3 regions of the Spongiibacter sp. C9W genome follow, and region 2 is predicted to be linked to each of the others. Evidence: predicted binding sites of a transcription regulator. Region 2 holds the regulator's gene; each other region holds the start of a gene.

Region 1 (7,710 bases), 1.7 Mb from region 2:
GCGTCCGGCCGTAGCGGTGTTCATTAGTGACCCCATGGCACCGCGTCAGGCACCCAGTGATGTGTTAATCGAACTGTTCGGTTTAACACCTGCAGAGTCTAAATTGGCGGTGCGACTGGTTAACGGGCAAAGCCTGGACGAGGCATCGCTCAGCTTAAATATTTCTCGGAATACGGCTAAATCGCATCTCAGCTCGGTGTTTTCGAAAACCGGCGTCGCGCGGCAAACGCAGTTAATTCAGTTGATTTTGAATAGTGTCGTCACGCTGGCCGGCGAGCCGGCCAGCGATCGTCACGACTAGCTGGCGGGCGCTTTTTTAGCGGCTGCCTTTTTGGCTGCGGCCTTTTTAGCGGGTGCTTTTTTTGCTGGAGCTTTCTTAGCAGCGGCTTTTTTGGCGGGTGCCTTTTTGGCTGCGGCTTTTTTAGCAGGGGCTTTCTTTGCCGCTGGCTTTTTAGCGGCCGCTTTCTTAGGTGGGTTTTTCTTGTCGAAGTCTCGCGCAGCATCGCGGGCAGCCTTAGCCAGAGCTTTGGCACGCTGATAGTCAGCCTTTAAATCCTGCATTTGTTCGCGGGCCATAATGACCAGCGCCTTGGCGTCCACCTCAAGCTCGCGCGCAGAGTCCACGGCCTTGTGAGCGCGCTCCATCTGACGCTGTATGCGAGCATCCATATTTTCCTTGGCTTTCTTTTGCAGCTCGCGCAGCTTTTCCTGCTCCTGGCGAATTTTCGCTCGCGCTTTTTCAGTTTGCGCCTTAGCGCGCTCCAGTGCTTTATCCGCGTCGGATATTAAGCGGTCGCGTAGCTTTTCTACTTTATCTTCCAGAGATTCAATCTCCCGGTTGATCAGCGCTACAGGGTCTAGTTTTTGTTTAGCCATGCTTTCTGACTCCGTCATAAAGTGTTGGGGTACGTCGCGAGCAGGAAGTCTGTTCGTTGGCTTAACATAGCAAATTTCCTGATAATGAACAGAGTAATGCAGCGAATGAGTGAACAAATTATGAACAAGTCACAGAGCGATGCGATAGAGGCAGCGGTTTTTCGCCGCTTGCTCGAGCATTTGGACGGCCGCAAAGATGTGCAAAATATCGACTTAATGAACCTGGCGGGTTTTTGCCGTAACTGTTTGTCGAAGTGGTATGCGGCTGCAGCCGAAGAGCAGGGCATAGAGGTGGATTACGACGCGGCGCGCGAAAGAGTCTATGGCATGCCGTATTCGCAATGGAAATCGAAATACCAAAAAGAAGCCAGCCCCGAAGCGCTGGCAGCGTTTAATAAAGAGCAGAAGTAGCAGCGCCTAGAGGCCCCCATTGGGGATAAAGCGATTGCGGCTATTTGCGCGAATCCAGCGCAGTGTCTCAACAGATAGCTTTTCACCGCGTTTGCGCAACACTTTGTTGATCCAAATGGCGGGGGATTCTGCGCCAGCTTCCCAGCCGCTAATCCGCTCTTCGGCAACAGTGAAGAAGCGAATGAGTGCCAGTAGCTCAGCGTTGTCGAAATCGGCCACAGCGAGTTGCCAGGGCTCAGCGGGTAGTCGCATGACGGTGCTATAGCGCTGCTGCTCCTCCTCAGTGAACGGCGAGGGTAGTGTTGCCAGGGACGCGTCGTCGCTCAGTGCTATACAGCGCTCGAGAAAGTCTCGATCAATGGTGATAGCGGCTTTTTCAGAGTCCGGGGTCCAACTGCCAATACTCATTGCTACGGCATTCCTTTTTAATTCAACGTGGGTGGTGTGGCGCACAGTATACCTCACTACCATGAGTGACAAGCGCAAGCTGCTCGCGTAAAGTCTGTATGTTTGTACAGTATTTGGCTTAAGCGGGTTTTCTGCGCCATGGTGTCGGTGCTCAACACGAGAAAGATCATTCATTGCGACTGCGATTGTTTTTACGCTTCGGTGGAGATGCGTGATGACCCGCGTTTGCGCGGTAGGCCGATTGCCATTGGTGGCAAGGCCAGTCGGCGCGGCGTGATCGCTACCTGCAACTATGAGGCGCGCGCCTATGGTGTGCACTCGGCAATGCCGACTGCAACCGCATTGCAGCGTTGCCCGCAGCTGATTTTGGTCCCGCCGAATATGGATAAGTACCGCCATGTTGCTGCGCAGATTCGTGAAATATTTAGTCGCTACAGCGAGCTGATCGAGCCGTTGTCCCTGGATGAGGCCTACCTGGATGTCAGCGAGTCGCCGCATTTTCAGGGCAGCGCCAGCCGCATTGCCGAAGCGATCCGGCAAGCGGTAGCCCGCGAAGTGGGAATCACCATTTCCGCGGGCGTTGCACCGAATAAATTTTTGGCGAAGATTGCCAGCGACTGGCAAAAACCTGACGGGCTTACGGTGATACGGCCCGATCAGGTCGATGACTTTGTTCGTGCGCTGCCGGTAACCAAGATTCACGGCGTCGGCAAAGTGATGGCGACGAAGTTGGCGGCACTGGGCATCGAAACCTGCGAGCAGCTGCAAGGGTGGAGCGAGCTGACCTTAGTGGAGCGTTTTGGTCGCTTTGGGCGACAGTTATATGGTTATGCGCGCGGTGTGGATGCGCGGCCGGTAAAGGCCGAAAGGCAGCGCAAATCGTTGAGCGTTGAGCGCACGTTTGCCGAGGATCTGTCGCCAGGGGAGGCCGCGGATGCAGCACTTGCTCAACTCATTGACGAGTTACAGCGGCGTTTGCAGCCACATAGTGAACAGGCTATCGCGGGCGCGTTCGTTAAGTTGAAGAGCAGGGAATTTAAGGTAACCACCATCGAATTGCGCCAGGAAGGCAAGCTTGACCCCGCCTGCCTGCCACCGCTGATGATACAGGCCTGGGCGCGATTGCATTCCCCGGTTCGCTTGATTGGTGTGGGTGTTCGTTTCGCCGCGCCGGTAGAGCAACAGCAGCTCAGCCTTTTCTAGCGACGGCGGGCGCCGGCGCGGTACTGATAAGATTGCGTTGTTTGTATTCAGGCTTCGCCAAGGCGTCTGCTGTAGGCTGACGCGCCTGTTTGGCCATCGGCGCCATAGGTGCGCAGGGCGGGGCTGCCCAGCCCGAGGATGTGCATGGCCTGTTCATTGTAATCTTGCTGTCGACTAAGCAGGCTGCCGATACGCTCATTCAGATCGCGACAGCGGCGCAGGCTCTGAGTCACCTCCGCAGACATCGCCCGCTCTGGCTGCTGCTGTTGGCGCAGTCGCTCGAGCGTCTCTAATTGCTGGCAGCAATCCATTTTTTGTTCTGCAAGCTCGCGCAGGCGGTCGGCGTCGCCGTGGTCGCGCAGCACTGCCAACTCTTCGTTTAACAGCGCTTCAAAGCGCTGGCTATGGGCCAGTAACTGTTGCTCGGTATCGGTCATCATGCGCTAGGATCTGTCAGTCGTTCCAGGTCGACAAAGGCCTTTGCCACCTGTTCGCTGTCGACAGTGAACTCACCGTTGCGAATGGCGGTTTTAATCGCCTCCACTTTTTGGCGGTCGATACCGTCGCTGCCGGCAATTGCGGTTCGAGCGCGATCAACCAGGCTGCTATCAGCCGCTGGTGTGCTTGCCGATTCGAGCGGCGACGTGGCACCGGCATCCGCGGCGTTGGTCGCGCTTGAAGACGGGTTATTGTCGAGCCTTCTTGGCTGGCCGAGTGGGCCGCCATTAATTCGATCGACCATGATAATTCCTCATTACATTGGCGTTGATGGTATGCCTTATGACAGTTAACGGCAGCTATCGATAAAACTTTAGCTTTTTTTTATTCGATTCGTACCGTATTACCACTAATGACAATACCTTCTAACTGTTTGCCTGAACTGATATTTTCCACCCGTATTCGAGCACCCTTCGCCGCGTCTTGCAGGGCACGGCCCTTCATGCTGACGTTAATGGCAGTACTGCGGCTAATGAGCTTGAGCTCTTGTCCTTTCTTTATCATCGCTGGGGCCTCCAGCATATTCGCGGTGATAACCGCGCCCTGGGGAATACTGCGTCGGCTGAGCATTCCCTGACCACCAAGGCCCTTTTGGTATCCGTATGACAGACTCGATACATCGCGCTCTGTCCAAGTGATATCCGCTTCAGTCACTCGCTGGCCGGCAGCGATAGGGTGCTTGCTCACCATGACCTTAGTGAATGCCGCGATCGTTACCGGCAGGTACACCTTCCACGCCTTAACACCTTCGCAGCGCACGCCCACCGTCGTGCGCCGCCGGATGGTCGCGCCTGGCGGCAAAAAGGCCTGTAGTCGCTGACTACATTTTGCCAGACGGGTGCGCGGGTCGAGTTCGCCCACGGTGATACGGGTGTTCTCATTTTGCCAGGGGTGGCGTTTGGCAATGAACTGGCTGGCAGTAGCGCTAATACGCTGCGCTGACTCCACGCCAGCGTCTGCCAGAGTGCTCGGGCAGACGCTGCTCAGGAGAGCGATTGTGATTGCTGCGCGCCAGATCATGACACCTTATTCCCTCACTATTAGTTTGCGGCGCCAAGTTTTTGTCGGCGCGGGGGCTTTATGAGTTAAGCAGCAATTGCTATGCCAGTTTTGCGAAATAGAGTGAGTGTTAGAAGGCGTGACAAAGACTTGCCGCTCGCCGGTAGAACTGGCGGCAAGGGCTTGCCGAAAAACCGACGGTTTGTTGGCGCCGGTTTTATAAGTTGTTGAAAAATATAAGAATAAAAAAGTGGCACGCGCTTTGCGTCGGACATGTCGAACGCCAAAGGCTTTGCGCCTTTATCCAGTGTATCGGCAGCGCAGCCCATAACTTTAGCGAGACAGATTTATGGCGATTAATTTTGATAAGGCACTCGGTATACACCAGCAGGCACTGCTGCTTCGCCAGCAGCGTACCGAACTGCTGGCCGCCAATATAGCCAATGCTGACACGCCCGGCTACAAGGCACGCGATATCGACTTTAAACAAGCACTGGGCCAGGCAGCGCAGGGCCAGCAGTTATCGCTCAGTCGCAGCAATGCGGCGCATATTACCGAAGCGGTCGCTCCAGCGGCGGGGCAGGCGCCGGTGATGTACCGCATGCCTCAGCAGCCCTCAGTCGACGGCAATACGGTGGAGAGCCATGTAGAGCAAGCGGCATTTGCCGATAACAGCATGCGCTATCAGGCCACTATGAGTTTTCTGAGTAGTAAGTTCTCTGGAATTAAATCGATTCTTCAGGGAGGTCAATAAGCGATGGCGAATCCCCTTGATATTGCCGCTGCGGCGATGAACGCGCAAATGCTGCGTTTGAATACCACCGCCAGCAATATGGCAAATGCGGATACTGTGGCCAGCAGTGAACAGGCTGCCTACCGCGCAAAACAGCCGGTTTTTGCCACCGTGCTGGACCGCCAGCAGGGCGTCGCCGGTGTCGAGGTTGTGGGGATTAGCGAGAGCAATGCCCCTGTTCCCAAGCGTTATGAGCCGGGCCACCCAATGGCAGACGAGCAGGGCTATGTCTACGGCTCCAATGTGAACACCGTTGATGAAATGGCCAATATGCTGTCCGCCTCCCGTTCATACCAGAACAACGCCGAGGTGTTTTCCACGGTGAAGACCCTGACCCTGCGGGCCTTGCAGCTCGGTAAACAGTAGGAACTGAATGATGGAATTGCGAACGCTTGAACAATTGCAGCAGCAGAGTGCGGCGAGTACGGCAAAAAAAGAAGCCTCCTCGCTGGGGCAAGACGACTTCATGAAACTGATGCTGCAGCAGCTTAAGAATCAAGACCCGTTTAAACCCACCGACAACACGGAGTTTATCAGTCAGATGGCGCAGCTAACGTCGGTGAGCGGCATCAGCGAGATGAATGACAACCTGGCTGCACTGACGAGTTCGCTGTACGGCGGTCAATTGCTGGATGCGTCCTCGCTGATCGGTAAAGAGGTGCTGGTCGGCAGTGATGTTGTCGCCCTGCCATCAGAGGGCGCGGTAAGCGGTCAGGTAACACTGCCGGTGAGCACGCAAGCGGTCGATGTCGAGATTTTGGCGCCCTCGGGTGAGGTGCTGGGCAAGGTGGCGTTAGGACCGCAGACGGCGGGACCGGTGTCGTTTCGTTGGGATGGTAGCGGCCTGGACGGCGAGCGTTTGCCCGCAGGCAATTATGTAATTCGCGCGCAATACCTGAACGGCAACAGTGTAGAGGCCTTGCAAACGGATATTCGCAGCCCCGTACGCAGCGTGAGTTTGCCCAGTGGCGGCGGTAGCCCCACGGTGCAAATTGATGGTGTCGGTACGGTCTCGATGTCGCAAATAAAGGAAATTAGCTAGGCGCTTCGGCGCATTCATTGATCAATTCGCGAGTGATCGCAGCAGGAGTATAACTATGAGCTTTCGTATTGCATTGAGTGGACTGAACGCAGCGTCATCGCACCTGGACGTCACCGCTCACAACATTGCCAACGTTAACACCACTGGCTTTAAAAGTTCCCGCACATCCTTTGCCGATGTGTATGCAACATCCAATAACGATGTAACCAAAACCACGCCCGGCGCAGGTGTTCGTTTGAATACCATTGTTCAGCAGTTTTCGCAGGGCAACATCGACTTCACCGACAACAACCTGGACCTGGCCATTAGTGGCGAAGGCTTCTTCACCATGAAGGGCTCAAGTGGCGTTACCTATACGCGCGCTGGCGCCTTCAGTGTCGACCGGGAAGGCTTTGTGGTGAACAACAATAACGACCGTTTGCAGGTGTATCCGGCAACCACCAATGGCGACTTTGCCACCGGTTCGCTGTCTGACTTGCAACTGCAGGTCACCGAGAACGCGCCGCGAGCATCGACACGCGCTGATATCGGCGTGAACCTGCCCGGCGATGCGCCAGTGCCGACCTCGACGCCTTTCGATCCAACGGTAGCGTCGAGCTATAACCACGCCACGTCGATGACCGTCTACGACTCGCTGGGCACTCTGCACACGGCAACGCTGTACTTTGTGAAAGACCCCGCGGCAAACACCTGGCAGCAAAATGTCTATATCGACGACAACCCGGTGAGCCTGGGCAATACGCTGTCATTTGATAATACCGGTACCTTGCAAAGCCCCGCTTCGGGCATTGTGACTGTGCCTTCCTACGACCCCAACAACGGCGCGGCAGCGATCGACCTCTCGCTGGATTTCACTTCATCAACGCAGTACGGCAATGAGTTTGGTGTGAACAGCTTGCAGCAGGACGGCTTCACCACAGGGCGATTGACCGGTATTGAAGTGGCGAGCAACGGCGTCGTGTCGGCGCGCTTTACCAACGGTCAGTCATCCCAGTTGGGTAAGGTCGCCCTGGCGGGCTTCTCTAATCCCAATGGTTTGCAACAACAGGGCGACACGGCCTGGGCGGAAACCTTCTCTTCCGGTAGTCCGCGTGTGGGTGAGCCGGGTAGCTCTAACTTTGGTCTGCTGCAGGCGGGTGCATTGGAGAGCTCCAATGTCGATCTTACTGAGCAATTGGTGGAAATGATCACCGCGCAGCGTAACTTCCAGGCGAACACCCAGATGATCCAGACATCTGACGCCGTTACTCAGGCGATTATTAATATCCGCTAAGGCGGGTATTCATCGCTTTAGGAGGCAGGTATGGACCGGCTACTTTATCTCGGCATGACCGCGGCCAAACACACGGAAATGGCGCAGGCCAGCAATGCCAATAATCTGGCAAATGCCAGCACTGCGGGCTTTCGCGCGGACTTCCATGCGCTGATGTCAAAGCCGGTAGAGGGAGCGGGCCATCAAACACGCGTCAACTCGGTGGTG
Region 2 (7,710 bases):
CGTACTGACCAATGGCAGCCTCTACTTTGGCAATAGCGGCGAGGAAATGAAAGCGTTCAGCATCCTTGACGGGCTGGGTATTAAACTGCTGCGCGACGCCGGCATCCGCCCCGCCATAATCACCGGCAGAACCTCTGAACTGCTGCTGCGACGCGCGCGAGAACTGAGCATCGAGTTAATCTACCAAGGCAGGGAAGACAAAGGCACGGCACTCGAAGAACTGCGCCAAGACCTAAAGCTAAGCTACGATCAAATCGCCTACGTGGGTGACGATTTACCCGACTTAGCCGCGATTCGAGCAGCGGGCCTGGGCATTACCGTCGCCAATGGTCACCACTTCGTCGCTCGCCATGCCGACTGGCAAACGCGTGCCGCAGGGGGCAGTGGCGCTGTGAGAGAGATCGCCGAGCTTATTTTGATGTCTCAAGGCAAGCTCAACGACGCACTTGAGCAGTTCCTGTAAATGGCTGCGCCGTCATTCAATATCAACGCTGCATCGGTCCTATCGGTACTGGCCGCTATCGCGGGCACCGTGATCTACCTCACGCAATTTAGTGAGAGCGGGAAATTGAGCCTGACTGACAGCTTCGAAGCCATCCCCGATGTTGACTCCCACCTCCAGGGCATCGAAGGCTCGAAATATCGCCAAGACGGCAATGTGGCATACCGGTGGCGCGCCGACAGTGCCGAACGCATGATTTCCTCGGGCAACATCCAGCTCAATCAGCCCTTCTACATCGGCAATATCGGCGAGCAGCGGCCGTGGACGGCGCAAGCCATTACCGGCACACTGTCACAAAATGGCCAACAACTGCAGTTGCGTGGCAGTGTTGTTGTTGAAGACTTAATTCGCGAAGCGCAAATCCACACAGAGCAACTCAGCATTGACCTGGAGCAAAGCCTGGTTGCGACGGATCAGCCACTGCGACTGCAACTACCCAATGGCGAAACCCAGTCGGAGGGCATGACGGCCGACCTCGTTAACGAGAAAGTCGAGCTGCTCGCGAAGGTAAAAGGACACTATGAACCGCAATAATCTACGCACCTTCGCTATTAGCGCCCTGCTCTGCCTCGCCAGCAGCGTGCACGGCTTGCCCGATGACCGCCGCCAGGCCATCAACCTCAGCTCAGATAAAGCCACCTATGAAAACAATCGCGGCATTTACACGGGCAACGTCAATATGTCGCAGGGCAGCCTGATTATTCGCGCAGACAAGCTGATTATTGTCGAGGCTGACAGAAAAGTAACCAAGGTTATTGCCCATGGCAGCCCCGCCCATTTTGAGCAACAACCCCGCGCCGGGGAAGGCGTCGTGGTCGCCAGTGCCCGACTCATAGAATACAGCCTAAATGCCGAGGAAATCCTGCTGCAAAAAGATGCCACCATCCGACATCAAGGCTCCAAGATCAGTGGCGATCGCATTGTATACAGCGGGCGCAAGCAAATGGTCATTGCCGATGGTGGCAGCCACAAACTCGATGGCAGGGTACAAATGACCCTACAGCCTCAGCAGGGCGTGAGTGATACCGATAGCCCCGCGCCAAGCACCACCCCCGACACCCCGGAGACTCCCCGCTAACATGCCCGTATTGAAAGCCAGCAACCTCGCTAAAGCCTACAAAGGCAGAGAGGTAATCAAAGACGTCTCCCTGAGTATTAACAGCGGTGAAATAGTCGGCTTGTTGGGTCCCAACGGGGCGGGAAAAACAACCTGTTTTTATATGATCGTCGGCATCGTCAACGCCGACCGCGGCCGCATTCAGCTCGACGACAAAGACCTGACACCGCTTTCCATCCAAGGTCGGGCCAAACACGGCGTTGGCTACCTCCCTCAGGAAGCATCCATATTTCGGAAGCTGAGCGTCGCTGACAACATCATGGCGATATTGGAGACCCGCAGCGACCTGAATCGCAAGCAACGCAAAGAAAAGCTCGATGCACTGCTACAAGAATTTCACATTGCCCATATTCGCCAATCGCCGGGTATGGCGCTCTCGGGCGGGGAACGGCGCAGAGTAGAAATTGCACGAGCACTGGCCACCGAGCCCAGTTTTATTCTGCTCGACGAGCCCTTTGCCGGGGTAGACCCCATATCGGTGAACGATATTCAGCAGATTATTCGCCACCTGCAGGCGCGCGGCATCGGCGTCCTAATTACCGACCACAACGTGCGAGAAACCCTCGATATCTGCGAAAAAGCCTACATAGTTGGCGAAGGTCGCATCGTTGCTGAGGGCAATGCCGAGGCCGTGCTCAACAACCAAATCGTGCGGGACATCTACCTCGGCGACACATTTACCCTTTGATCAAAAAATCGGCACAGCAATTGCTTTAAACGCCTATTGCAGCGGTGCGGCTGCGGGACTACACTGACCCTGAAGCATCGTCGTTTATGGCTACATAACGGCATTTAATCCCTCAGGTATGGTTGTAGTAGAAGTCATTGCCTATGAAACAATCGCTCCAGCTAAAAGTCGGTCAGCAGCTGACCATGACGCCCCAGCTGCAACAGGCGATTCGTTTATTACAGCTCTCCACCCTCGACCTTCAACAGGAAATTCAGTCGGCACTGGACTCCAACCCCCTGCTGGAAGTAGAGGAAGACAGCGACAGCCCGGAACCCCAGAGCAGCAACAGCCAGAGCGAAAGTAACGCCAATGAGGCTGACAGCAAAACGACCTCTGCTGAGGAGGCGCCCAGCAACGACGCTGACAGTGAATGGGCCGAGCGCAGCGACATCCCCGAAGATTTGCCGGTAGACAGCCAGTGGGAAGACGTCTACCAAAGCTCCGCACCAAGCTCCTCCGCGGCCGGTAGCGCCGACGACGACTACAACAATGACTATCGCCACGGCAGCTCAGAGTCGCTCCAGGACCACCTGCGCTGGCAACTCAACCTCAGCCGGCTCTCAGAACTTGACCGCATCGTCGCTGATGCCATCATCGACGCGATCGATGAAAAAGGGCGGCTCACCGTCAGCCCCGAAGAGCTGGTGGACGCCTTCGACGACGACAATATCGAAATAGAAGAAGTGAATGCAGTCCTTCACCTCATCCAGCAGTTTGACCCCCCAGGTGTTGGCGGCCAGGACCTTCAAGAATGCTTGCTGATTCAACTTCGACAGCTCTCCCCAGACACCCCATACTTGGCTGAAGCGCTGCAGATTGTCGAGCAACATATGCCGCAGCTCGGCAACCGTGATTACAACCAAATCATGCGTCGCTGCCGGCTAAAAGAAGACCAACTGCGCGACACCCTGGCACTCATTCAAACGCTGAACCCCACTCCCGGTGACTGCGTGGGCAACGACGAAACGGAGTATGTGGTACCAGACGTATTCGTCAGCAAAAAAGAAGGCCGCTGGCTGGTTGAGTTAAACCCGGACATTGCCCCGAAAATACAAATTAACAGCCACTACGCATCGCTCGCCAAAGACAGCGGCACCAGCAGCGACAAAGACTATATTCGCGACAACCTCCAGGAAGCGCGCTGGTTCATTAAAAGTCTGCAGAGCCGCAACGAAACACTGATGAAAGTCGCCACCAAAATTGTTGAGTATCAGCGCGGATTCCTGGAGTACGGCGACGAAGCGATGAAACCGCTAGTGCTCCACGATATCGCCGATGCAGTGAGCATGCATGAATCGACGATCTCACGGGTTACCACGCAAAAATATATGCATACCCCGAGAGGCATCTACGAACTCAAATATTTTTTCTCCAGCCACGTCTCGACCGATACCGGAGGAGAATGCTCCTCCACGGCGATTCGTGCACTAATCAAAAAATTAATTGCCGCAGAAAATCCCAAGAAACCGCTAAGCGACAGCAAAATCACCCAACTGTTGGCCGAGCAAGGCATCAAAGTTGCCCGGCGAACCATTGCAAAGTACAGGGAATCACTAGTCATTCCGCCCTCTAACGAACGGAAAAGACTGGTCTAATAAGGCCCCAAAAGGCCCAAACAACGCGCCGGGAGGCGCCGGATGTTCTCAGCGATGAAGGAGCAAGATATGCAAATAACCGTCAGTGGTCACCATGTTGAAGTTACCCCGGCACTTCGCGATTACGTCAACAACAAACTCGCCAAGCTGCAACGGCACTTCGACAATATCACCAATACCGACGTTACCTTGTCAGTAGAAAAGCTGGTTCAAAAAGCTGAAGCCACCGTACATGTGGCCGGCGCCGATCTGTTCGCCACCTGTGAATCAGAGGATATGTACGCGGCCATCGACAGCCTCACCGACAAGCTCGATCGCCAGCTTATTAAACACAAGGAGAAAAACCTGGGCCACTAAAGGCCCGGGGATGTTCCGGAAACGTAAACATGACCCTTGATTCAATACTCAGCCCCGGACGTACCCACTGCGGTACGTCTGTGGGCAGCAAGAAACGCCTACTGGAACAAATTTCTATTTTTGTCAGTGAGGATAATGCGCAATTCAACGCCGACGAACTGTTCAACGAACTGCTCGCCCGCGAGCGACTCGGAAGCACCGGTATCGGGCACGGGGTTGCGATTCCCCACTGTCGCAGCCAGCAGTGCACCGAAATTACCGGCATGCTGCTTAAACTTGCCGAGCCTATCGACTTCGAAGCGATAGACGACCAACCCGTGGACTTAGTGTTTGCGTTGATCGTTCCTGCCGAAGCACACGACGAACACATTAAAGTATTGGCAAGCTTGGCCAACGCCTTCAACGATGACGCTTTCCGCCAGCAGCTTCGCAGCGCAGACAGCGACAGCAGTCTTTATGAACGTGCGGTAGCGAGCTAGGCGTGAAGCTTATTATTCTCAGCGGCCGCTCAGGTTCGGGCAAAAGCACGGCGCTGCACCAGCTCGAAGACGAAGGCTTTTACGCCATCGACAACCTGCCGGTGTCACTGCTGCCCGCACTCGTTACCGAACTCTCTCAAAGCACACTGAAAGTTCATCAGCAGGTTGCTGTCTGTATCGATGCGAGAAACTCACAAACAGAGCTCGCCCGCTTCCAAGAACTGTGCAAACAAGTTCGAAGCCTGGCCAGCTTGCGTATTCTTTTTTTGGATGCCAGCGACGACAAGCTCATTAAGCGTTTTAGCGAGACCCGCCGACGGCATCCGCTGAGCACCGACTCCCAGCCGCTTAGCGACGCGATAAAGCAAGAGTCTGCGCTGTTGGAGCCCATTGTCGCAGAGGCATCGCTGACCATCGATAGTAGCGACATGACTGTGCATCAATTGCGCGCCACCATACGTGACCGCGTTCTCGGCGTCGACGCTAGCCGCATGGCATTACAGCTAAAGTCCTTTGGCTTTAAGCGCGGCCTGCCCATTGATGCCGACCAGGTCTACGACCTGCGCATGCTCCCCAACCCTCACTGGGACGAGGCGCTGCGCAGCCTTAGCGGCCGCGACGAGGCCGTTCAGCACTTCCTAGATGCCCAGCCGCAAGTCCAACAGATGTATAACGACATACTCACTTACCTGCTGCGCTGGCTGCCTGAGATAGAATCTGCCGGTCGCAGCTACTTCACCATCGCGATCGGTTGCACGGGTGGACAACATCGCTCAGTATACATGGCCGAAAAGCTGGCTAAGGCGCTTCGCGACACCTGTCCTGGCCTGCAAGTTCGCCACCGCGAACTTCAGCACTAACCTGGGCTGGACAAGGCGATGCAAGAAATCCAAATTCCTATCATCAATAAACTCGGCCTTCACGCCCGTGCTGCGTCCAAATTCGTGACCACCAGCACCGCATTTGCCTCTCGCATTCAGGTGTCGGCGGGGCAGCAATGGGTCGACGGAAAAAGTATCATGTCGGTAATGATGCTCGCGGCCAGCAAAGGCATGACACTGCATATTCGCTGCGAAGGGGAAGACGAACAAGCCGCCCTCGACGCTCTCGTCGACTTGATCGAACGCCGCTTTGACGAAGGCGAATAAATCAAATACTGCGCATTTCAGCGCGATTTCGCCCGTCTGCAATTGTTGCCCAGCGAAGATTAAAGGATAATTCTCGCCACACTGTGTGACTGCTATCCAGCAGAAAGCCGAACGCAACGCAGAGAGCTATATGGCCCAAACCGCAGAAAAGCCCCAAGCTGAAAGCCGCCTAGAGCTACTGAATGAAGCTCTGGGCTCCGGCGCGTTTCTGCAAATTCGGCGTATGCTCAACGGCCTGCCTCCCGTCGATGCCGCCCACCTTATTGAGTCGACACCGCAAAAAGTACGGGGCGTGCTGTGGCAACTTGTCGATACCGAAAATGAGGGTGACATTCTCCAGCACCTGAGCGACGAGGTGCAGAGTCAGTTCCTGCGGCACATGGATGCCGAGGAAGTCGCCGCGATCACCGAGGGTCTCGAAACCGACGATATCGCCGATATACTCCAGCAACTTCCGGACCGCGTGATTCGCGAAGTGCTGGAGTCGATGGACCATCAAGACCGGGTGCGTGTGGAGCACATACTGTCCTACGACGAGGACAGTGCCGGTGGTCTGATGAACACCGACACCATCACTGTAAGGCCGAACATCACCCTGGATGTCGCGCTGCGTTACCTGCGGCGGCACGAAGAGCTTCCCGCAATGACCGATAGCCTGCTGGTCGTTAACCGTAATGACCAGTTCATTGGCTCACTGTCGCTGCGGAAACTGCTGGTCTCGGATCCCAGCGTTACCGTTCGTGAAATCATGGACACCGAAGTTGAGCCCATTGTGGCGTCCATGCCTGCGCGCGATGTTGCCAACCTCTTCGAGCGGCGGGACTGGGTCAGTGCCCCCGTGGTCGACGACAATCAATTGCTCCTTGGCCGAATCACCATCGATGACGTCGTCGATGTTATCCGCGAAGAGTCCGACCACTCACTGATGAGTATGGCCGGTCTGGATGAAGACGAAGACACCTTTGCATCGGTAATGACCACCGCGCCGCGCCGCGCCATTTGGCTCGGCATCAATTTGTTAACGGCCTTTATTGCCTCCGGTGTTATCAACCTTTTTGAAGGCACTATTGAAAAAGTCGTCGCACTGGCCGTACTCATGCCCATTGTCGCGAGCATGGGCGGTGTCGCCGGCACACAAACCTTAACCGTGGTGATTCGCGGGATGGCCCTTGGCCATATCAGCCGCAATAACAGTCGCTGGCTGATCAATCGAGAGGTTCTGGTAGGACTCATGAACGGGCTGCTGTGGGCACTCATTGTCGCGCTGGCCGCCAGTTACTGGTTTAACGACCCCTTAATCGGCGCCATTATCGCCGCCGCCATGGTAATTAACCTGATCACCGCATCACTGGCCGGCGCCATTTTGCCGCTGGTAATGAAGGCGCTAAACATCGATCCCGCGTTAGCTGGCGGCGTTGTGTTAACCACGGTTACCGATGTTGTCGGCTTTATGTCCTTCCTCGGATTAGCCACGTATTTTTACGCTTGAGTTCCACTCAAGCCAAGCCGATAGAGCAACCGTTATTGTGACCGATATAGACGATCAAGAACGCCCGAGTAAAACCGCACTGAAGCGCGAAATGGAAGCCCTGCAAAAACTGGGCAGTCGCCTCGTGGGCTTAAGCAATGCCGACTTGGCCCGGGTTCCCATCAACGATCCCGACCTTGAGGAAGCCATCGCCACGGCGCGGCGGATTAAGAGCCGCGAGGGGCTTCGCCGGCAAATGCAGTACATCGGCAAACTGATGCGCCGCATTGATGCCAGCGGCATTGAAGCCGCCC
Region 3 (7,710 bases), 580 kb from region 2:
AACGCGGCCTCGGTTATGCGTAATTGGAATAACTATATTCCGTATGATTGTAGTAACAGGATTCGTGCCAAAACACGGTAAAAACGAATATTTAGCGTAAGTTATTGTAATTGTTGAAAATTAAATTTCATTCGGGCTTGCTTGAGCTGCCGTCGCAAATAAAACCTCTTTGCTTTTGCCAGATCTGACAGAAACTTCGTCACATTTGGCAGAGTTGTGTTCTGTGGGGGCTGGAGGCGGCTGATAGATGACGTCGACTGAAGGCGCGGGCATAAAAAAGGCGGGCCCGCTTGCGCGCAGCCCGCCAATGAGCAGTGGCTGTTGCTGCTCAGTCGTAGGAGAGGTGGGTCGCCTTACCGTGGAAGATGCGGTAGACGAAAATGGTGTAGCCGATAATGATCGGCAGGGTCAGTACAACGCCAACCAGGGTGAATTGCAGGGCGTTGACCGAGGCGGCGGCATCCCAGATCGTCATTTGGCCAATGATGATGTTGGGGAACAGACTGTAGCCAAGGCCGAGGCTGGCCAATACGCAGATGGCCACAGTGCTGGCATACAGCTTCCAGCCGTGGCCGCGGTAGATGCTGTTGTCGCTGTTAAGCAGGGCAACAATCGCGGCAAACGCGGCCAGAGACAGCACCGGGATGGGCGCCAGAATCAGGAAGTTGGGCCAGCTGAACCACTTCTCCGCAATCGTGTCGCTGACCAGCGGCGTGGCGATAGACACCAGCAACAGGCCCAGGCCCATGGGCCACACGGACTTGCGCGCCCAGCCAATGGCTTTGGTGAGCAGGTCGCCCTCGGTTTTCATCAGTAGCCAGCCACAGCCCAGTGTGAGGTAGAGCGCGGGCAGGGTTAGCGCAATGAGGGCCGAGAACAGCAGGCTGGTGGTATTGGATTGCAGGCCCGTGACGTAGGCGCCGAGCATCCAGCCCTGAGCCATCGATGCGACCAGTGAGCCGACGAAAAAGGCGCGGTTCCACAGCGCTTTGCGGTGGTCACCCGCTTTGACGCGCAGGTCAAAGGCCACGCCGCGCAGTATCAAGCCCATTAGCATGATCGTTACCGGCAGATACAGCTCGGTGAGCACGATGCCGTGGGCCATGGGGAAGGCGATTAATAGAATCCCCACGCCGAGCACAATCCAGGTCTCGTTGGCGTCCCAGAAGGGGCCAATGGAGGCGACCATAATGTCTTTTTCGGCGTCGTTGGCCAGCGGCATAAGCATGCCAACACCGAGGTCGTAGCCGTCGAGAATAACGTAGATCAGCAGGGACAAGCCCATTGCCGCCATATAGATAATCGGTAGCCAGTATTCCATTACGATTCTCCCCCTTTCGCGGTGTTATCGCCGGTGTTGGCTGACGCCGTGCCAGCCGGGTTTAAGATCAACGAGGCAGCGGGCTTGGCTGACAAATTGCGCAGCGCGCCGATGTAAGAAGCCAGTAAGAACAGGTATAGAAGGATATAGCCGAACAAGGTGCCGCTAACGGTGGCAGCGCTGTGGTCGGCGACAACGTCCTGGACTTTTAGCACGCCGTCGACGATCCACGGCTGGCGGCCAATCTCGGTAACGTACCAGCCGGCCAGCACCGCGATCCAACCGGAGAAGGTCATCGCTGAGAGCGCCGCGAGTACGGGTTTACTGGCCTGCCGGCCGTTTCGCAGTGCCCAGGCGGCCCACCACGCGACCAGTACCATTAGTCCGCCGATGGCGAGCATCACGCGGAAAGACCAGAACACGATCGCGACGGGTGGGTGCTCGCCAACAAACTCATTCAGGCCCTTAACTTCGCCCTTGAGTTCGTGGGTAAGTACCAGGCTTGCGGCGTAGGGAATTTCCAGCGCGAATTTATTGCTGCGGCTCTCTTCGTCGGGAAGCGCGACAACAGTGAAGGGAGCGCCTTCCTCAGTTTCCCAAATGGCTTCCATGGCGGCGACTTTTGCCGGCTGGTGTTCAAGGGTGTTGAGGCCGTGCAGATCGCCGATGAAAATTTGCAGCGGGGCCAGCACCGCGGCAACCATCACGCCGGTGCGCATAATCTTCCAGGTGGCGGGGCCGTCGACATTCTTCAGTGCCCGCCAGGCGCTGACGCCAGCAACGAGGAAGGCGCTGGTCAGTACAGAGGCGATTACCATATGGAAGAAGCGGTAGGGGAAAGAGGGGTTGAAGATCACTTCCCACCAGCTTTCCACCATGACCACGCCGTCTTCCAGGTAGTAGCCGGTGGGGGTTTGCATCCACGAGTTCAGGCTGAGAATCCAGAACGCCGAAAGCGTCGTGCCGAATGCCACCAGAAAGGTACTGATCAGGTGCATGCGATTGGATACGCGGTCTTTGCCGAACAGCATAATGCCTAGGAATGAAGCTTCCAGAAAGAAGGCGCTCAGTACCTCATAGCCCAGCAGCGGCCCGGCGACATTGCCGGCTTTTTCCATAAAGCCCGGCCAGTTGGTGCCGAATTGGAAGCTCATGGTAATGCCCGAGACCACGCCCATGGCGAAGGTCAGGGCAAAGATCTTCACCCAGAAGTAATAGGCATATTCCCAGGCCTTGTCGCCGGTTTGGGTAAAGCGCACCCGAAAAAACAGCAGCAACCAGCCCAAGCCAATGGAAATGGCGGGAAACAGGATATGAAAGCTGATATTGGTGGCGAACTGTATGCGCGCCAGCACAAGGGGGTCGATATCCATAAGCTCCTCTCTATATTACTAAACGGAATTCCAATATTCCGATTTGTACTAAGATACACAGCAATGTGTGTGCCAGTGCGCGAAAATTCCGCAACGCATTGATTTTGATGGATAAAAATCAGGCGAGCGGTTTTCAAAAGGCAATGTGTATCGCAGCGTGCCAGGTTTTGTGTCAGTCTTGTCAGAATACCTGTCATTTCTGGCAAAGACGATGCGACAAATTGCTACAGACCTCGACCTCGATTTTCGGTCTCTGCTCGACGGCTTAGAGCACCCGGCCATTCTACTGACGCCCGATTACCAGATTGTGGCGAGTAATCAGCGTTACCAGCAAAGCTTTGGCGACGTGCCGGTGGGCGATCACTGTTTCAGGGTGTCTCATGGCTACGACAAGCCCTGCGACCAGGCGGGCGAGAGCTGCCCCCTTCAGGCGTGTACCCACAGTGGCGAGCGTGAGCGCGTGCTGCATATCCACAATACCCCCCGTGGTCGCGAGCATATTGATGTAGAGATGCTACCCATTAAAGGTCGCAATGGAGAGTTGCGCTACTTTATTGAAATGCTCAAGCCAGTGCGCAGCGCCAGTGCGGAGATCAGCAGCGACCATATGGTGGGACGCAGCGCGGCGTTTAACACCATGTTGGAGCTGATAAATCTGGTTGCTCCCCACGACACCTCGGTGTTGCTACTCGGCGAGTCCGGCGCCGGCAAGGAGCTGGCAGCGCAGGCGATCCACAGTACCGGTGGGCGCTGCGACAAGGCGATGGTTACTGTTGAATGTGCGGGCTTGACCGACACCCTGTTTGAAAGCGAGCTGTTTGGCCATGTGAAGGGCGCGTTTACCGGCGCGGTGAGCAATAAGCCGGGCCTGCTTGAGTCGGCTCGTGGCGGCACCCTGTTTCTGGACGAGATCGGCGATGTCCCGCTGGGTATGCAGGTAAAATTGCTGCGCCTGCTGGAAACCGGCAGTTATCGCGCAGTGGGCAGCACCCAACCTCAGCTGGCCGATTTCCGCTTGATCTGTGCCACCAACAAAGACCTGCCAGCGATGATCGCCGAGGGTCAGTTCCGCGAAGACCTTTACTACCGGATTAATACCTTTCCCATCCACCTGCCACCGCTGCGTGAGCGCCGTGCCGACCTTGCGTTGATCTCCCGCTCGATCTTGAAAAAGCTCAGCCCCAATGGCGGTTATCGCCTCACCGACTCTGCGGTAAAGCGCCTGCAGGACTATGATTTTCCGGGCAATATCCGCGAGCTGAAAAACATCCTGGAGCGCGCCACCATCTTCGCCCATTCCAGTATTATCGACCTCGCGGTGCTGGAGCGCTGCTTTGGGCAAGAGGGTCGCCAGGCAGAGCCCGCGCCAAGTCCCGCCGCGCCTCACAAGGGCCCCTGGCTGGACTTAAAGGCGCAAGAGCAACAGTATCTCAAGTCGCTGCTGCAGCATTGCAATGGCGACAAGGAAAAAGCCGCCGATATTGCCGGTATCAGCCTGCGGTCGCTGTATCGGCGGCTGGAGGAGTAGTCGGCGAGTTACCGATTCAATATTAGGGGCGATTTCGACCGAGCTGATCGTGGCTGGATACCCACTCATCGGAAACAACGGCGGCTGCCAGCGATAGGTCTCCGGCTAGGACGGTTGCCGCGATAATTTCCGCGAGTTTGTGGGCTTTGCCCTCACCGTAACAGCCCATCATTTCCAAGCATTCACGCTGGGTCGCCAAGCCGGTGCCACCGCCATAGCTGGCGCAGATAATCGAGGGCAGCGTGACGGAGTAATACAGGTCGCCGTCGTCGGTGAGATCCATAAAGGCAATCCCGGCGTGAGACTCAACGACATTGGCTTCGTCTTGTCCGGTGGCGATAAACATCGCGGCAATGCCGTTCGCCGAGTGCGGGCCATTGTAGGCTGAGCCAGCCAATAAGCTCCCAACAATTGTGCGTTGGCGCAGGCGCACCATGCGTTCGGGTTCGGCGCGCATCAGGCTCTGCAGCAGCTCTTTTTTAATGACGGCTTCAGCGACCACCTTTTTTCCACGGCTGTGAAGCAGGTTCATATGGGAGTGCTTCTTATCGGTTTCTATGCCGCCCGACAAGGAAAAATTTTGAATGCCGGAGAAGTTTGAAAGGACCCACTGGCACGCTTTGTGGGTCGCTTTGCCCGTCATATTTTGGCCGGCGGCATCACCGGTTAGGTAGTTAAAGCGGGTAAACAGTTTATTGGCGATTACCCAGCTTTGAATATTTTCCAGTGTGCCAACGCGTGTTGTGCTTTCGGCCTCGGCTTTAATTGCCGCAAAATTTTCCTCAAGCCATTGTGATAACGCGCGTGCCTCGCGGGCAGAGGCAAGCTCAAACAGGGGCGCGCGCTGCATGGCTTCGCCAACGACGGTAACAGTGCATCCTCCTGACTCGCTAACCAACCTCATGCCCCGGCTATACGAGGCGATCAACGTTCCCTCTGTGGTTGCCATGGGGATGTAAAAGTCGCCTTGAGCATGTTCGCCATTGATGCGATAGGGCCCGGCCACGCCCAGCGGCATTTGTACAACGCCGATAAAGTTCTCGGTGTTTCCCTCCACGCTTGCTGGGTCGAGAGAGTAATGCCGGGTGTTCGTCAGTGACGTACCTGTTTGTTCTTCAATGAAGCTGCGGCGTTGTTGCGCGGCCTGTTCCGAGTAGTCATTGCCTTTAAGGCGCGGGATACGCTTGCGCTGGCTCATCGGCGGCTGCCCTGATTAATGGCAATGGCTGTTTGTTCGCCTTCACTACGGGCGATTACCACGGCGGCGCAGGAGTCGCTAAATACATTCACCGCGGTGCGCATCATATCCAGAATCCGGTCGGTCACCAGCAGTAGGCCGATGCCCTCCAGTGGCAGGCCAATGGTGCCAAGGATGACGGAGATGGCCACCAGGCTGGCGGCGGGAATACCGGCCACGCCGATCGAGGTTAGCAGGGCGACCATTACCACGGTGAACTGCTGGGCGAAGCTCAAGTCCAGGCCGTAGACCTGGGCGATAAACATGGCCGCTACGCACTCATACAAGGCGGTACCATCCATATTTACGGTTGCGCCTAACGGCAACACGAAGCCGCTGGTGCGTTTGGATACGCCGGATTTGTCCTGCACACACTCCATCGTGAGCGGCAAGGTCGCCGAGCTGGAGGCGGTGGAGAAGGCGGTGAGCATTGCCGGTGCCATGGCCTGATAGTGTTTGACTGGCCGCACTTTGCCCAGGTAGCGAAGCACCAGCGGCATGGCGACAAAGGCGTGTAGCGCTAGCGCCAGCGCGGCGGCAAAAAAGAATTTGAGCATGGGCGCAAAGGCGTCAAAGCCGGTGCCGGCGACGGTTTTTGCCACCAGACCAAAAACCCCAATGGGGGCAAATTTCATCACCCACATGGTCATGCTGGTCATAATATCCATCAAGCCCTGCCAAAAGTTCAGCTGAACTTCGGCGTGCTCGGAGTCGCTGCGGGCGAGGAAAAAGCCATACAGCAAGCTGAAAAATATCAGCCCCAGCATTTGGCCATTGGCCGCCGCCGCGATCACATTGGGGGGGATCATGCGCTCAAACACTTGCACAATATCGGCGGCGCTGCGGCCTTCGACCTTGACGAGGGTGGCGTTGAGCTCGGCGTTGTCGCTGCTCAAGCTGGCGGCGAGGGCTTCGGTGTCGCCGACGCCGGGCTGGATAATATTGACGACCGTCAGTCCGATCAGAATCGCAATGAGGCTGGATGTGGCGTAAAACAGCAGGGTTTTACCGCCCAGGCGCTCCAGATTGTCGCCGCCAATACCGGCCATGCCGCTGATAATCGAGGCGCTGACCAGAGGCACGATTAACATCTTCAGGGCGTTTAAAAACAGCGTGCCGAGAAAGGCGTATACCGCCAGTAATTTAATGCCGGCAATTTCGGCATCGGCGCCGCCGAGCATGCCAGCGATAACGGCGAGGGAAATGGCAATAGCAATTTGCCAGTGCAAAGCGAGTTTGGGCATAGTGCGTCCGAATTTTTTATTGGAAGGGCCCAGCGTTTGACGGGCCTATGCCGCACTCTAGCGTGCCGATGCCGTAGAGGCTAGTCCGCAACGCGTTTGCGGGCACTGCCGCTGTAGACATAACCGGCGATACGCGGGGCTTTTTCCAGATAGCGGCGCTCGAGTTGGTCGATGGCGAAATGGCCTTCTTGCAGTAACTCGGCGATGGGGCGGTTCAGGTGGCAGCCTCCGGCAAAGCGTTTCCAGACCGGCGTAATGCGATTTTGCCAGCGCGCCACGGCGGGTTCTTCTGACAGGCCGTGCTCGCAAAACAGCAGTTGGCCGTCAGGTTTGAGCACGCGGTGCATTTGCGCCAGTGCACTGCGCCAGTCGGGAATGGTGCACAGGGTGAAGGTTAACAGCACGGTGTCGACGCTGTTGTCGGCCAGCGGGATCTTCTCGCCCGGCAGATCGAGCCAGCGTACATCCAAGGCGCTGGCGGCCAGGTTCTTTTGCGCTTTGCGGCGCATTCCCTCTGAGGGTTCCAGGCCCCAGATATAGTCCACCTTGCTGGCATCGTAGAGAGGGAGATTAATACCACTACCCATACCGACTTCCAGCACCGCGCCCTGGCATTGGGGCACGACGTCGCGGCGCGCCTCCATAACAGCAGGCATGGAGCAGGCTCTGTCGATCACAGCGGGTAGCACGTAGGTATCGTAAAGGCTCATGGCGGTCTCGTTATTATCGTTTTGCAATGGCAAGGCAGCGTTATGCCCAGGCATTTCAGCGCAGCGCTGATGCACTGGCAATGTGCAAAGCGGACAGTAGCGCCTTTGTGCAGGCACAAAAAACCCCGCCGTAGCGGGGTTTATTATGCTCAGCCGTTAAGGCTTAGGGCATGATGGCGGGCAGTTCTTTCTGCAGCGCCATTTTCTGCTTGGTGCCTTCGCCGGTCAGTGCAAAGCCCAGCAGGTCGCCGGTGGCCGTGTCGACAAACTTGGCGACAACATTGTTGCCGTCTTGCT

The links. Region 2 encodes sigma-54, which starts transcription at its own class of promoters, with help from an activator protein. Its sites were predicted from a motif close to TGGCACANNNNTTGCNNT; they were not measured.
Region 1: a site for sigma-54 is predicted at 4,647-4,664, ahead of flgB (flagellar basal body rod protein FlgB). Genes of this name have one in related genera too.
Region 3: a site for sigma-54 is predicted at 2,752-2,769, ahead of AC2Q8J_RS11110 (cytochrome ubiquinol oxidase subunit I). Genes of this name have one in related genera too.

Annotation. Positions count from the first base shown of each region.
Region 1 covers NZ_CM170672.1:1,071,952-1,079,661, reverse strand. The annotation lists gene AC2Q8J_RS05230 (helix-turn-helix transcriptional regulator) at 1-301, shown strand, start outside; gene AC2Q8J_RS05225 (hypothetical protein) at 298-876, opposite strand; gene AC2Q8J_RS05220 (DUF1244 domain-containing protein) at 982-1,287, shown strand; gene AC2Q8J_RS05215 (hypothetical protein) at 1,294-1,695, opposite strand; gene dinB (DNA polymerase IV) at 1,798-2,898, shown strand; gene AC2Q8J_RS05205 (flagella synthesis protein FlgN) at 2,946-3,338, opposite strand; gene flgM (flagellar biosynthesis anti-sigma factor FlgM) at 3,335-3,640, opposite strand; gene flgA (flagellar basal body P-ring formation chaperone FlgA) at 3,721-4,416, opposite strand; gene flgB (flagellar basal body rod protein FlgB) at 4,745-5,149, shown strand; gene flgC (flagellar basal body rod protein FlgC) at 5,153-5,554, shown strand; gene AC2Q8J_RS05180 (flagellar hook assembly protein FlgD) at 5,562-6,230, shown strand; gene flgE (flagellar hook protein FlgE) at 6,286-7,503, shown strand; gene AC2Q8J_RS05170 (flagellar basal body rod protein FlgF) at 7,534-7,710, shown strand, end outside.
Region 2 covers NZ_CM170672.1:2,897,903-2,905,612, reverse strand. The annotation lists gene AC2Q8J_RS13820 (KdsC family phosphatase) at 1-463, shown strand, start outside; gene lptC (LPS export ABC transporter periplasmic protein LptC) at 464-1,036, shown strand; gene lptA (lipopolysaccharide transport periplasmic protein LptA) at 1,023-1,580, shown strand; gene lptB (LPS export ABC transporter ATP-binding protein) at 1,582-2,307, shown strand; gene AC2Q8J_RS13800 (RNA polymerase factor sigma-54) at 2,451-3,944, shown strand; gene hpf (ribosome hibernation-promoting factor, HPF/YfiA family) at 4,014-4,301, shown strand; gene ptsN (PTS IIA-like nitrogen regulatory protein PtsN) at 4,331-4,780, shown strand; gene rapZ (RNase adapter RapZ) at 4,783-5,640, shown strand; gene AC2Q8J_RS13780 (HPr family phosphocarrier protein) at 5,659-5,928, shown strand; gene mgtE (magnesium transporter) at 6,059-7,417, shown strand; gene yjgA (ribosome biogenesis factor YjgA) at 7,455-7,710, shown strand, end outside.
Region 3 covers NZ_CM170672.1:2,320,753-2,328,462, forward strand. The annotation lists gene AC2Q8J_RS11105 (cytochrome d ubiquinol oxidase subunit II) at 329-1,321, opposite strand; gene AC2Q8J_RS11110 (cytochrome ubiquinol oxidase subunit I) at 1,321-2,694, opposite strand; gene AC2Q8J_RS11115 (sigma-54 interaction domain-containing protein) at 2,906-4,222, shown strand; gene AC2Q8J_RS11120 (hydroxymethylglutaryl-CoA reductase) at 4,245-5,420, opposite strand; gene AC2Q8J_RS11125 (dicarboxylate/amino acid:cation symporter) at 5,417-6,703, opposite strand; gene AC2Q8J_RS11130 (class I SAM-dependent methyltransferase) at 6,784-7,413, opposite strand; gene AC2Q8J_RS11135 (FAD-dependent oxidoreductase) at 7,577-7,710, opposite strand, start outside.